2 regions of the Variovorax sp. 10N432 genome follow, and region 2 is predicted to be linked to the other one. Evidence: predicted binding sites of a transcription regulator. Region 2 holds the regulator's gene; the other holds the start of a gene.
The links. Region 2 encodes NrdR, which represses ribonucleotide reductase genes. Its sites were predicted from a motif close to CACNANATNTNGTG; they were not measured.
Positions count from the first base shown of each region.

Region 1: the regulator NrdR is predicted to act here: its motif matches at 2,718-2,731, upstream of AC1DF3_RS15245 (ribonucleoside-diphosphate reductase subunit alpha).

Region 1 is NZ_JBFTHX010000011.1:80,442-87,902, reverse strand. Features, by position in the region: gene AC1DF3_RS15260 (two-component system sensor histidine kinase NtrB) at 1-140, shown strand, start outside; gene AC1DF3_RS15255 (sigma-54-dependent transcriptional regulator) at 145-1,656, shown strand; gene ampD (1,6-anhydro-N-acetylmuramyl-L-alanine amidase AmpD) at 1,862-2,506, shown strand; gene AC1DF3_RS15245 (ribonucleoside-diphosphate reductase subunit alpha) at 2,846-5,761, shown strand; gene AC1DF3_RS15240 (ribonucleotide-diphosphate reductase subunit beta) at 5,911-7,140, shown strand; gene AC1DF3_RS15235 (histone H1-like DNA-binding protein) at 7,338-7,461, shown strand, end outside.
Region 2 is NZ_JBFTHX010000007.1:191,250-197,196, reverse strand. Features, by position in the region: gene AC1DF3_RS11295 (pilus assembly protein) at 1-1,326, opposite strand, end outside; gene AC1DF3_RS11290 (pilus assembly PilX family protein) at 1,330-1,935, opposite strand; gene AC1DF3_RS11285 (prepilin-type N-terminal cleavage/methylation domain-containing protein) at 1,945-2,733, opposite strand; gene AC1DF3_RS11280 (type IV pilus modification PilV family protein) at 2,720-3,274, opposite strand; gene AC1DF3_RS11275 (GspH/FimT family pseudopilin) at 3,268-3,825, opposite strand; gene nrdR (transcriptional regulator NrdR) at 3,966-4,409, opposite strand; gene glyA (serine hydroxymethyltransferase) at 4,425-5,669, opposite strand; ZMP/ZTP riboswitch at 5,711-5,838, opposite strand; gene AC1DF3_RS11260 (transglycosylase SLT domain-containing protein) at 5,877-5,947, opposite strand, start outside.

The DNA of each region.
Region 1 (7,461 bases), on a different contig from region 2:
GCCTGTTCCTCTGCCGCGAGCTGTGCGAGCGGCACGGCGCCACCATCGGCTACGAACGCCGCGCACTGTCCGCGGCCGGGCCCGAAGGCAACGAGTTCTTCGTTTCGTTTGCCGACGCCGAGACCCGGCTGACACAATAGCCGCGTGAGCACCCCCCATCCGTCCACGCCGCGCCCCGCCCAGATCCTGGTCGTCGACGACGAACCCGACCTGCGCACGCTCTATGAACTCACGCTGCTGCGCGAGGGCTACCGGGTCGAAGCCGCCGGCAGCGTGGCCGAGGCTTCCCAGCACCTCGACGCCGGCCGCTTCGACGCCGTGATCACCGACATGCGGCTGCCCGACGGGCTCGGCATGGAGATCCTGCAGCGCATCCAGCAAGACCAGCGCGGCGAGCGCTGCGTCGTCATGACCGCCTACGGCTCGGCCGAGAACGCGGTCGAGGCCCTCAAGGCCGGCGCCTTCGACTACCTCACCAAGCCGGTCGACCTGAAGCAGTTCCGGGCCGTGGTGGCTTCCGCGGTGCAGGCCACCGCGCAGCTGGCCGGTGCGCGGGCGGCCCGGCCAGTCGACGACCGGGTCGACGACGGCGCCAAGATCGCCAGCGCGGTCGGCAGCGGCGGCGCCGCCGCACTCGAGCGGCTGGTCGGCGACTCCGAGCCGATGCGCATCGTCAAGGCCCGCATCGCCAAGGTGGCGCGCGGCATGGCGCCGGTACTCGTGCGCGGCGAATCCGGCACCGGCAAGGAACTGGTCGCCCGCGCCGTCCATGCCTGCAGCCAGCGCAGCGACGGTCCCTTCGTCGCGGTCAACTGCGGCGCCATTCCCGAGAACCTGCTCGAAGCCGAGTTCTTCGGCGCCCGCAAGGGCTCCTACACGGGCTCCGCACAAGACCGCGATGGCTATTTCCAGGCTGCGCGCGGCGGCACGCTGTTCCTCGACGAGATCGGCGACCTGCCGCTGGCCATGCAGTCCAAGCTGCTGCGCGCGATCCAGGAACGCAGCGTGCGGCCGATCGGCTCGACCCAGGAGGACGCGGTCGACGTCCGCATCGTGAGCGCCACCCACAAGGACCTTCAGGCCGAGGTCCAGGCCAGCCGGTTCCGGCAAGACCTGTTCTATCGCCTCAACGTGATCGAGATCGCGGTGCCCGCGCTGCGCGAGCGCCGCGGCGACCTGCCGGCGCTGTGCAAGGCCCTGCTGGCGCGGATCGCGCGCGATGCCGGCATGCCGGTGCCGACCTTGTCGGCCGAGGTGCTGCAGCTGCTCGCCGAGCATCCGCTGCACGGCAACGTGCGCGAACTCGAAAACCTGCTGCACCGGGCCGTGGCCTTGAGCGACGGCGACATGCTGCACCTCGACTTCGTCGACAGCACCTTGCAGCCGAGCGAGCTGCCGCTGCGCGAGCCGGCCGCGCCGATCTACGCCGCGGCCGCCATCGCGTCGCCCCCGAAGGGCGGCGCCGCCGAGGTGCCGAACGACCTGCAGGGCTACCTCGACCAGCAGGAGCGCGAGATCCTGATCCGCGCGCTGCAAGAAACCGGCTTCAACCGCACCGCCGCGGCGGCCCGGCTGGGCCTGAGCCTGCGGCAGATCCGCTACCGGATCGCGCGCCTCGGCATCGCGACGCCAAACGGCGACGGCGCCGATGAATGAGCCCCCACGCTCCCCCACTGCGTGTGGGTCGCTGCCCCCCGAGGGGGCCGCAGGCCGCCTTGGGGCGGCCCGGCGCCAGCCTGAATCGCCCCCACGCTCCCCCACTGCGTGTGGGTCGCTGCCCCCCGAGGGGGCCGCAGGCCGCCTTGGGGCGGCCCGGCGCCAGCCTGAATCGCCCCCACGCTCCCCCACTGCGTGTGGGTCGCTGCCCCCCGATGGGGCCGCAGGCCGCCTTGGGGCGGCCCGGCGCCAGCCTGAGCCCCCGCTCTGCGCCACGGGTCTCTGGCACGACGGCTGGTATCGCTTCGCGCGCCCGCTGTGCTCGCCCAACTTCGGACCGCGGCCGGCCGGCGCCGAGATCGACCTGATCGTGCTGCATTCGATCAGCCTGCCGCCGGGGCAGTACGGCGGCGACCAGGTCCAGCAGCTGTTCACCAATCGCCTCGACTGGGATGCGCATCCCTACTTCGGCAGCATCCGCGGCCTCGAGGTCTCGGCGCACTTCTATGTGCGGCGCAATGGCGAGCTCTGGCAGTTCGTGAGCTGCGACGACCGCGCCTGGCATGCCGGTGCGTCGTCCTGGCGCGGCCGCGCGAACTGCAACGACGATTCGATCGGCATCGAGCTCGAAGGCATCGAGGGCGGGCCCTTCGAAAATGCCCAGTACGAGACCCTGGCCAGTCTCTGCCCGGCGATTGCGCAGCGCCATGCGATCCGCTTCATCGCCGGCCACCAGCACATCGCACCCGGCCGCAAGGAAGACCCGGGCGCCGGCTTCGACTGGCGCCTGCTGCGCGAGCAGCTCGGCTGGGACGGCGCGATGTTTCCCCCGGACACCATCAGCCGCTAGTTTTTTTCAATCGCCGGACGGCTCGCGATGCGTCCGCACGACGGCTTGCCCAGAGCGGCCCAAGTGCAGCAACCATGCGGTTTCCAAGCCCAAAAACGGCCGCAACGCCCGTCGGGCATGGGCTGCGCTACCGTCGATCAACGGACACGGGGCACAAGCGCATTCCAGCCCCGCCATGCACCTAAAAACATTTTTTAACATTTATGGAAAACACTACATCTAGTGGGTTGTAGACCCACCAGACCCTAGATATAGTGTGTCCTGCCCGGCGCCCGACGCCCACACCCATGGCCGCCCTGGCACCGCCGCCCCAACAAGAATTGCCAACCGAGGTTTCGCATGCAAACTGCCCTGAGCACCCCCTCCGCCCCCCATTCCTCCTCGACGCCGCTCCAGCAGCGCGATGTCGCCGGCTCACCCGCCAGCAACGCGCTGGCCCACTACCAGATCATCCGCCGCAACGGCGCGGTGGTGCCCTTCGAGCCCAACAAGATCGCGATAGCGATGATGAAGGCCTTCCTCGCCGTACACGGCACCCAGGGCGCGGCATCGGCCAGCGTGCGCGAGACGGTCGACACCCTGACCCAGGCCGTGGTGCGCGCAATGGTGCGCTCGCGTCCCGGCGGCGGCACCTTCCACATCGAAGACGTGCAGGACCAGGTCGAACTCGGCCTGATGCGCGGCGGCCACCACGAAATCGCACGCGCCTACGTGCTGTACCGCGAGCGCCGCTCCCAGGAGCGCAGCAAGCAGGGCGAACAAGAAGCCCCGATCGCGGTCTCCACGCTGCACGTGCTGGACCGCGGCGAACGCGTCGCGCTCGACCTCAACGAGCTCAAGGGCCTGATCGAATCCGCCTGCACCGACCTCGGCGAGAGCATCACGGCCGGCCCGATCGTGGCCGAGACCATGCGCAACCTGTATGACGGCGTGCCGCTCGACGAGGTCTACAAGGCCTCGATCCTGGCCGCCCGCACGCTGATCGAGAAAGACCCCGACTACACCTTCGCCACCGCCCGCCTGCTGCTGCACACGATCTTCAAGGAAGTGATCGGCCGCGAAGTGCCGCTGGGCGAACGGGCCCAGGCCTACGCCGACTACTTCCCGCACTTCATCAAGAAGGGCGTCGACAACGAGCTGCTCGACGAGAAGCTGCTGCAGTTCGACCTGGCCCGCCTGGGCGCGGCGCTCAAGCCCGAGCGCGACCTGCAGTTCGACTACCTCGGCCTGCAGACCCTGTACGACCGCTACTTCCTGCACGTGCGCAAGTCGCGCATCGAGCTGCCGCAAGCCTTCTTCATGCGCGTCGCGATGGGCCTGTCGCTCAACGAGATCGACCGCGAAGCCCGCGCCATCGAGTTCTATGAGGTGATGTCGTCCTTCGACTTCATCTCGAGCACCCCGACCCTGTTCAACAGCGGCACTCTGCGCTCGCAGCTGTCGAGCTGCTACCTGACCACCGTGCCCGACGACCTCGACGGCATCTACGAATCCATCAAGGAAAACGCGCTGCTGTCGAAGTTCGCCGGCGGCCTCGGCAACGACTGGACCCGCGTGCGCGCCCTCGGCAGCCACATCAAGGGCACCAACGGCGAATCGCAGGGCGTCGTGCCCTTCCTCAAGGTGGTCAACGACACCGCGGTGGCGGTCAACCAGGGCGGCAAGCGCAAGGGCGCCGTCTGCACCTACCTGGAGACCTGGCACCTCGACATCGAGGAATTCCTCGAGCTGCGCAAGAACACCGGCGACGACCGCCGCCGCACGCACGACATGAACACGGCCAACTGGATCCCCGACCTGTTCATGCGCCGCGTCATGGAAAAGGGCAGCTGGACCCTGTTCTCGCCGTCGAACGTGCCCGACCTGCACGACAAGTTCGGCCTCGACTTCGAGACCGCCTACGTCGCCTACGAAGAAAAGGCTGCCCGCGGCGAGATCACGCCGAGCCGCACGCTGCAGGCCTCGGACCTGTGGCGCAAGATGCTCACGATGCTGTTCGAGACCGGCCATCCCTGGATCACCTTCAAGGACGCCTGCAACGTGCGCTCGCCGCAGCAGCACGCCGGCGTGGTCCATTCGTCGAACCTCTGCACCGAGATCACGCTCAACACCAGCGACACCGAAACCGCGGTCTGCAACCTCGGCTCGGTCAACCTGCTGCAGCACCTGAAGGACGGCAAGGTCGACCAGGCAAAGCTCCAGCGCACCATCTCCACCGCGATGCGGATGCTCGACAACGTGATCGACATCAACTACTACGCGGTCAAGAAGGCGCGCGACTCCAACCTGCGCCACCGCCCGGTCGGCCTCGGCCTGATGGGCTTCCAGGACGCGCTCTATGAGCTGCGCATCCCCTACGCCTCGCAGGACGCCGTGCAGTTCGCCGACGAATCCATGGAAGCGATCTGCTACCACGCCTACTGGGCCTCGACCGAGCTGGCGCGCGAACGCGGCAAGTACTCGAGCTACAAGGGCTCGCTGTGGGACAAGGGCGTGCTGCCGCCCGACACCCTCGACCTGCTCGAGAAGGCCCGCGGCGGCTACGTCGAGGTCGACCGCTCGTCGACGCTCGACTGGGACGCGCTGCGCCAGAAGATCAAGACCGACGGCATGCGCAACTCCAACTGCGTCGCCATCGCGCCGACCGCAACCATCTCCAACATCATCGGCGTCGACGCCTCGATCGAACCCTGCTTCGGCAACCTGTCGGTCAAGTCGAACCTGTCGGGCGAGTTCACCGTCATCAACCACTACCTGGTGCGCGACCTCAAGCGCCTGGGCCTGTGGGACGACGTGATGGTGATGGACCTGAAGCACTTCGACGGCTCGCTGCGCCCGATCGACCGCGTGCCGCAAGACGTCAAGGCGCTCTACGCCACCGCCTTCGAGGTCGAGACCACCTGGCTCGTCGAGGCCGCGGCACGGCGCCAGAAGTGGATCGACCAGGCACAGTCGCTCAACATCTACATGGCCGGCGCATCGGGCAAGAAGCTCGACGACACCTACAAGCTGGCCTGGCTGCGCGGTCTCAAGACCACCTACTACCTGCGCACGCAGAGCGCGACGCACGCCGAGAAATCGACCGTGCAATCGGGTCGCCTCAACGCCGTGTCGTCGGGCAGCGGCGATGCTTCATCGGGCATGAGCGCACTCGAAGCGGCAGCGCGCGCAGCGCAAGCGCAACTCAGCGCGATGCCCGCCACCGACATCGCGTTCTGCGGCGTCGACGATCCGACCTGCGAAGCCTGCCAGTGATGTCGGCCTGAAGTTGTCGTGGTTCGCGGCATCGACTGACAAATTGCGATGCATGCGAACAACATAACGACCACATAATTGAAGCGCGATGTGAGGAGCACTTTGCAACTCACATCGTTGCTCACATAATTTGAGCATTGGATTTTTCTATGTTGACCTGGGACGAAGAAGTCAAGCCCTCCTTGCCAAAGGATCTGCCTCAAGGATTGCGGCACCCATCGAACAGCGGCGCGCCAGTCGCCCGCTCGTCGGAGTTCCCGACTTCGCAAATTGCTCCCCAAGTTTCTTCCGCTGCGCGCACGCTCGATGACGGCGCAGCGCTGCGCCCCGCGCAGGCCGCAGTGCCCGTCGCGCCGGCCGCGCACCGCGTCAAGGCCGCCGACAAGCGCATCATCAACGGCCAGACCGACGTCAACCAGCTGGTGCCGTTCAAGTACAAGTGGGCCTGGGAAAAGTACCTCGCCACCTGCGCCAACCACTGGATGCCGCAGGAAGTGAACATGACGCGCGACATCGCGCTCTGGAAAGACCCCAACGGCCTGACCGAGGACGAGCGCCGCATCGTCAAGCGCAACCTCGGCTTCTTCGTGACCGCCGACTCGCTGGCCGCCAACAACATCGTGCTGGGCACCTACCGCCACATCACGGCGCCCGAATGCCGCCAGTTCCTGCTGCGTCAGGCCTTCGAGGAAGCGATCCACACGCACGCCTACCAGTACATCGTCGAATCGCTGGGCCTGGACGAGAGCGAGATCTTCAACGCCTACAACGAAGTGCCGTCGATCCGCGAAAAGGACCAGTTCCTGATCCCGTTCATCGACGCCATCAGCGACCCGAACTTCAAGACCGGCACCCACGAGACCGACCAGACCCTGCTGAAGTCGCTGATCGTCTTCGCCTGCCTCATGGAAGGCCTCTTCTTCTACGTCGGCTTCACGCAGATCCTCGCGCTGGGCCGCCAGAACAAGATGACCGGCGCCGCCGAGCAGTATCAGTACATCCTGCGCGACGAGTCGATGCACTGCAATTTCGGCATCGACCTGATCAACCAGCTCAAGCTCGAGAACCCGCAGCTCTGGACGGCCGAGTTCAAGGCCGAGATCAAGGCCCTCTTCATGAAGGCCGTCGAGCTCGAGTACAAGTACGCCGAAGACACCATGCCGCGTGGCGTGCTCGGCATGAACGCCTCCATGTTCAAGGGCTACCTGCGCTACATCGCCAACCGGCGCGCGCAGCAGATCGGCCTCGAAACGCTCTTCCCGAACGAAGAAAACCCCTTCCCCTGGATGAGCGAAATGATTGACCTCAAGAAGGAGCGCAACTTCTTCGAAACCCGCGTGATCGAGTATCAATCGGGCGGTGCGCTCTCCTGGGACTGAGACTTTCCGACAAGAACAAAGTGCATTCAGAAAAAGCCTTCAGCAACACACTGCACCGGAGAGTGCGGCATTGCTGAGGGCGACGGTGTTCATGGTGCTGGAATCCGTTCCAACGCCATGAATCGCTTCACGCTGACCAACATGCGTGGAGTGCTTCAAAAGGTTGATTTTTTCAACTTGATCAAGGAGAAATAGAAATGGCAACTGCAAAGAAAGCGCCGGCTAAGAAAGCCGCTGCAAAGAAGGCTCCGGCAAAGAAGGCTCCCGCCAAGAAGGTCGTAGCCAAGAAGGCGCCGGCAAAGAAGGTCGCGGCCAAGAAGG
Region 2 (5,947 bases):
CGTGCCGTTGCCATCGAGATCGATCAGCCGCGGCACGCCGAGCCCGTTGCCGGGGCCGGGGGCGGCAGTGATGCCGAGCAGTTCGCGCTTGCGGTCGAGGTACTGGACCAGCAGCACCGCGGTGCCGCTGGCGCTGCGCTCGCCATTGCCGATCACCAGCGCCCAGCGGCCGTCGTTCATCGGGGTGATCTGGCGGCTGATCGAAGGATCGCCGGCTTCGGTCGCTGGCTCGCCCATGATCTCGCCGATGTCGTCGTCCAGGCTCGCGGGCGCGCTGCGATCCAGCACCACCGCGCGTTCGGCGCTGGCTCGATCGAACGCGGCCGGGTCGGTGACGTCGAGCACGAAGTAGCCCCTGCCGCCGGCGCCGAGGAAGGCGGCGAGGTAGCTTCGCCAGCCGCCGGGATCGCGTGTGCCCGGCGCGCCCAGGTACAGGTCGCCGACCAGGGGCGAGCCGTCGACCAAAGGCGCCGGCCGCCAGTCCGGACGGGTGAGTCGGGCCAGCCGGGCGTGCAGGCCTTCGGGGACGTAGGCGATTCTTTCCTCGCCGGTGCTGGCGTCGAAGCCGTGCAGCATGCCGTCGCCGGCGCCCACGTAGAGCATCGGCGGGCGCGCGGCGAGGGCGCGGCGGAAGCCGGCGTGGTCTTCGGCCGAGTACGCCGCGGCCGGCGCCGGCTGGTGCCAGAGCCTGGAATTCACGATCTCGCCATGGCGGGAGGTGCGGCGCCGCAGCGGCCCGCCCGGATTGCCGCCTTGCTCCTTGGCGCGGTCGCCGCGCAGGTAGGCCAGTCGGTCCTTGGCGTTCGCCTCCGCAGCGGCACGGTCCGATGCGCCATCTTCTGGGTCCATGAGCGCCGACTGCTGCGCCGGGGACAGCGAAGCCCATTCCCAGGGAATGCCGACGGCCGGCACGCCGCTGCCGGTGCTGCGGGCCGAAAGCACGACGCGGGCCGCCGGCCAGTCGTCGCCGTGGGCGTCCATGACGGAGGCGGTCGAGCGGGGCCGCGCGGGGCGGGCGGGCTCGGCTTCGGTGGCGACGGTCGCGGGCAGATCGCCCCACAGTCCGCGCGCATCCGGTGTGGGTCTGCCGTGCCGGAGCGCGTAGCCGGTGACCGATCCGGTCCAGCCGGCGGTGTCGTAGCCGGCCGCGAACAGCGCAGCCGCATGGCGGTCCGAGCGCGCACTGGCGGCCAGCGAGCTCAGGTGCGCCGTGGTCCGCTGCGTTGGCGGCGAGCCCGGTGGCGCGTCGAGTACCTCTGCGGTCGCGGCGGCGGCCCCGATGGCCGTGGCGAGGGCCGAGGCCCGCTTCACAAGTACCCGTCTCATGGCTCAGGACCTCGTCTTCTTGCGCACCAGCGTGCTCTGGATCACGGCTTGCGTCGCTGGCTTGCGTCCCCTGCCCACCGCAGTGACCCGGTAGATGTACGGCTGGTCTGCATCGGGGGCCAGCCGCTCGGCCTCGCCGCCCGCCGTCGCCGCCGAGGTGTCGTAGTGCAGCAGTTCGACCCAGTACCAGCCCTGAGTCCGTGAAACCGCGACCTTCTTCATGGCCTCGAGCGCCGCCCGATCGCCCCAGAAGCGCGGCGGAATCCGGTCGGGGATGCAAAGGCCTGCGGCGCACGAACGGGTGGACGTGCCGAGCCGGGCCTGCAGGGCGATCAGTTCGGCACGGCTTCGAGGGTAGGCGTGCCGGTCCTTCGAAGCCGCCGCGGGCAAGCTCGAATCCTCGCGCTGGATCTCGGATTCGGCCTCGCGAAGGAGCGCCTGCGCCCCCTCGAGCGCGCGCTGGTAGTCGCTCCCGTTGCCGGTCGCCGCCTCGTCCAGCAGCGCCGTGCGCGAGGCCGTGAGCACCAGCAGCGTGGCCAGCAGGGCCGTGACCATCACGACTGGCAGCGAGAAGCCGGCTTGCGATCGTGCGATGGGCGTGGCGATCATGCGTCGGCCCTACCGGGTCCGCAGGTGGAAGAGGTTGCGAAAGACCAGGTGCGTTCGGCCGCTGTGCGGTCTGTCGTCGCCGGCGCAGCCGCGGTAGGACCCGGTGGCCTCCGGGCCCTGCTCGTCGCCCGCCAAGTCGAGGCAGATCTCGATCGCCGTCACGGAGGGCCACAGATTCGCAGCCTGGACGGCGCTGGCGTCCATGTGCCGGATGCCGGCGCCGCTGTCGACCCGGTAGTCGACCTGGAAATCGGCGACGTTGCCGATCACGGGCTGCGAGGTCTTCATGCCGCGGCACATCAATTGTCCCTTGGCGTCGAGCGAAAAGGCGGCGCGGACCTGCTCCTGTTCCTGGTTGTCGACATTGGTCCCGTTGCAGTCGTATTGGGCCCAGTTCCTTGGCGAGCCGCTGCCCGCGGGCCAGCGGCCTCGCGCGTAGCCGATCGATACGCTGTCGGGCCGGCCACCCGCGCCTTCGGTGCCGGCGACGGAAGGCGCGGCTTCGTCAGGCCCCGCGGGCTCGGCTCCGAAGGTGTGAAGCCCAGTGGCTTCGTCGCGCCAGGGCTCCAGCGTGCTCGCCTGGCGCAAATGCTGGCCGATGACCTGCAGCGCATGCGAGCCCTGCTGCTGCAGCTGGCTCAGGTCGCCGATGCTGGCGGCCGCGCTGCGCGTCAGCAGCAGCGTGGAGAACGCCGTGGCGATCACGAGCAGGCCGACCGCCATGCCGGCCAGTAGTTCGACCAGGCTCAAGCCGCATTGCCGGCGGCGCGGGCCTGCATGGGGATCAGGGAGTGACATGGGCCAGATGACAAAGAAGCCCGGCGGGGCAGCGCACGCCCGCCACAAGGGGACCGACCTCGAACGGGGCGTCGAGCGCCGCTTCGGACCCCGCATGCGCGCTGGCGCGCCAGGCGACCATCACGCCCAGCGTCCGCGCCTGCATGGGCGGCGGATCGGCGGTCGTCTCGAACGCCATGCCGCGGCCCTGGGGCAGGGTGGCCGCAATGGCCTGTTTCCAGCTGAGGATGTCTCGGCGCGCGAGCGTGGCGGCGTCGCATGCGGTGTCGCGGCAGGCTGGCGACGGCGCCGGCAGTTCCCACTGGGTGGCCTCGGCGGGCAAGGGGCTCATTCCGACGGGGTGGGCGCGGATGCGCTCGCCCAGGTCCTCGATCAGGCGGATCGCCTGGGCGCGATGAGCGGTGGTTCGGGCATCGGCCAGGGCGCGAAGCTGCACGCCGAGCAGGCCGAAGGCGACTAAGGCCAGCAGGGTCAGCGAGACCAGCGATTCGAGCAGTGTGATGCCCTGCTGCAGGTGCGGGCGGCCGGCGCGGTTCAGCATCTGTCGGTACCGTGAAGGGTCTGCAGCCGGCCGGCGGAAGACATGCACATGACGCGCGCGGCCTTGTCGTCGCTGCTGCGCTCGGGCCTCAGCGTGAAGCGAAAGGCGCCCAGGTTGTGAAAGCGGCCCGAGCGGTTGAGGTTCAGGTAGGTCGAAGGGGCGGCCACGCTGACCGTCGCCTCGACGCCGCGGGGCGCCGGCCAGGCCTGGATCAAGGCCTCGCCGGGGTCGTGTCGCCCGTTGCCGTCGGTGTCGGCGAACAGCGTCCAGCCGCAGCTCCAGTCCTGCTCGCTCGCCGGTGTGCAGCCGCCGCCTGAAGCCCGCCGCAGCGTGACACCGCCGCCGCGCCGGATGGCCTCCGAGCGCGCCGTGTAGAGGGCGGCGCGCAGGCCTTCCTCGGCAGCCCGCAGGCGGTAGCGTTCGAGGGTGCGGCCGAAGGCCGGCATTGCGAGCCCGACCAGGATCGCGACGATCGCGAGCACCGCCAGCACTTCGACCAGCGTGAAGCCGGACATCGGCGCGAAACGGGACAGCGGGGCGGAGGTGGGCATGACGGCCCGGATGCTAGAAGCCAAAGCACCGTCCGTGGCGTCGAGGCGCCTGCCGGGCCGCTCCCACGCGCAAGCGGTCGCTGGCTGCGCCGCCGTGACGATTCAGGAGGAAGTTGCCGGCAAGCTGACCCGCCGCGAACTCAGATGTCCCTGAGCAACTGCCTGAACTCGTCCACGTCCTCGAAGCTGCGGTAGACCGAGGCGAAGCGCACGTAGGCCACCTTGTCGAGCCGCTTGAGCTCGCGCATGACCAGTTCGCCGACCTTGGTCGATTCGATCTCCCGCAAGCCGCTGGACAGCAGCTCTTGTTCGATGCGCAGCAGCGCGATGTCGATCTGTTCGATGCCGACCGGCCGCTTGCGCAGCGCCAGCATCATCGAGGCCCGCACCTTGGCGGTGTCGAAGTCGGCCCGGCTGCCGTCCTTCTTGACCACCACCGGAAAGTTGACGTCCGGCCGCTCGTAGGTGGTGAAGCGCTTGTCGCAGCCTCCGCACTGGCGCCGGCGGCGCACGAAGTCGCCGTCTTCCGAGACCCGGGTCTCCATGACCTGGGTCTCCAGATGACCGCAGAAGGGGCACTTCATGCGCTGTCGTGCCGGTTATTTGTAGACCGGGAAGCGGCTGGTGAGCGCGTGCACCTTGGCCCGCACCGCATCGATGTTCGCTGCGTCGCGCGGGTTCTCGAGCACGTCGGCGATCAGGTTGGCGGTGGCGCGCGCTTCCTCGTCCTTGAAGCCGCGGGTGGTCATCGCCGGCGTGCCGATGCGCACGCCGCTGGTGACCATCGGCTTTTCGGGGTCGTTCGGGATCGCGTTCTTGTTGATCGTCATGTGGGCCGCGCCCAGCACGGCTTCGGCTTCCTTGCCGGTGATGCCCTTGGCGCGCAGGTCGACCAGCATCACGTGGCTTTCGGTACGGCCGCTGACGATGCGCAGGCCGCGCTCGGTCAGCGTCTCGGCGACGATCCGTGCATTGGTCACGACTTGCTGCTGGTAGGCCTTGAACTCGGGCGACAGCGCTTCCTTGAAGGCCACCGCCTTGGCCGCGATCACGTGCATCAGCGGGCCCCCCTGCAGGCCGGGGAAGATGGCGCTGTTGATCGCCTTCTCGTGCTGCGACTTCATCAGGATGATGCCGCCGCGCGGGCCGCGCAGGCTCTTGTGGGTGGTCGAGGTGACGACGTCCGCGTGCGGCACCGGGTTCGGGTACACGCCTGCTGCCACCAGGCCGGCGTAGTGGGCGATGTCGACCATGAAGATGGCGCCGACATCCTTGGCGACCTTGGCGAAGCGCTCGAAGTCGATCCGCAGCGAATAGGCCGAGGCGCCGGCGATGATCAGCTTGGGCAGGTGCTCGTGCGCCTTGCGTTCCATGGCGTCGTAGTCGATGGCTTCGTCGGCGTTCAGGCCGTAGCTCACGACATTGAACCACTTGCCGCTCATGTTGAGGGGCATGCCGTGGGTCAGGTGGCCGCCTTCGGCCAGGCTCATGCCCATGATGGTGTCGCCGGGCTTCAGGAAGGCCAGCATCACGGCCTCGTTGGCCGAGGCGCCGCAATGCGGCTGCACGTTGGCGGCGTCGGCGCCGAAGATCTGCTTGATGCGGTCGATGGCCAGCTGCTCGGCCACGTCGACGTGCTCGCAGCCGCCGTAATAGCGCTTGCCCGGATAGCCCTCGGCGTACTTGTTGGTGAGCTGCGAGCCCTGGGCGGCCATGACGGCCGGCGAGGCGTAGTTTTCGCTCGCGATCAGCTCGATGTGGTGCTCCTGGCGGGCGTTCTCGGCCTGGATGGCAGCCCAGATTTCAGGATCGGTCTGTTCGACCAGGATATTGCGGTGGTACATGGCAGTCCTTCAAGACGATGGTCCTTGTTCTTCAACCAAACAAGGGCTGCCCAGGCGAACGGCTGATCACCCGCAAACGAACCGCGGGCGGCACGCTTCCCAGTGGTAGTCCACGTCAGCGCAATGCACCTGAAAAGGGTTGCGCCTATCGCCAGTCGCGTGCCGGCCGAGTGTAGCCGACGGCGGGCGCCGGCGCGGCCCGAAGGGCTAGGAATCGCCGAGCAGGGCGACTTGCTGCGGATCAGGCTGGGCCGGCTTGGCCGCTGCCGGCGGCGCCA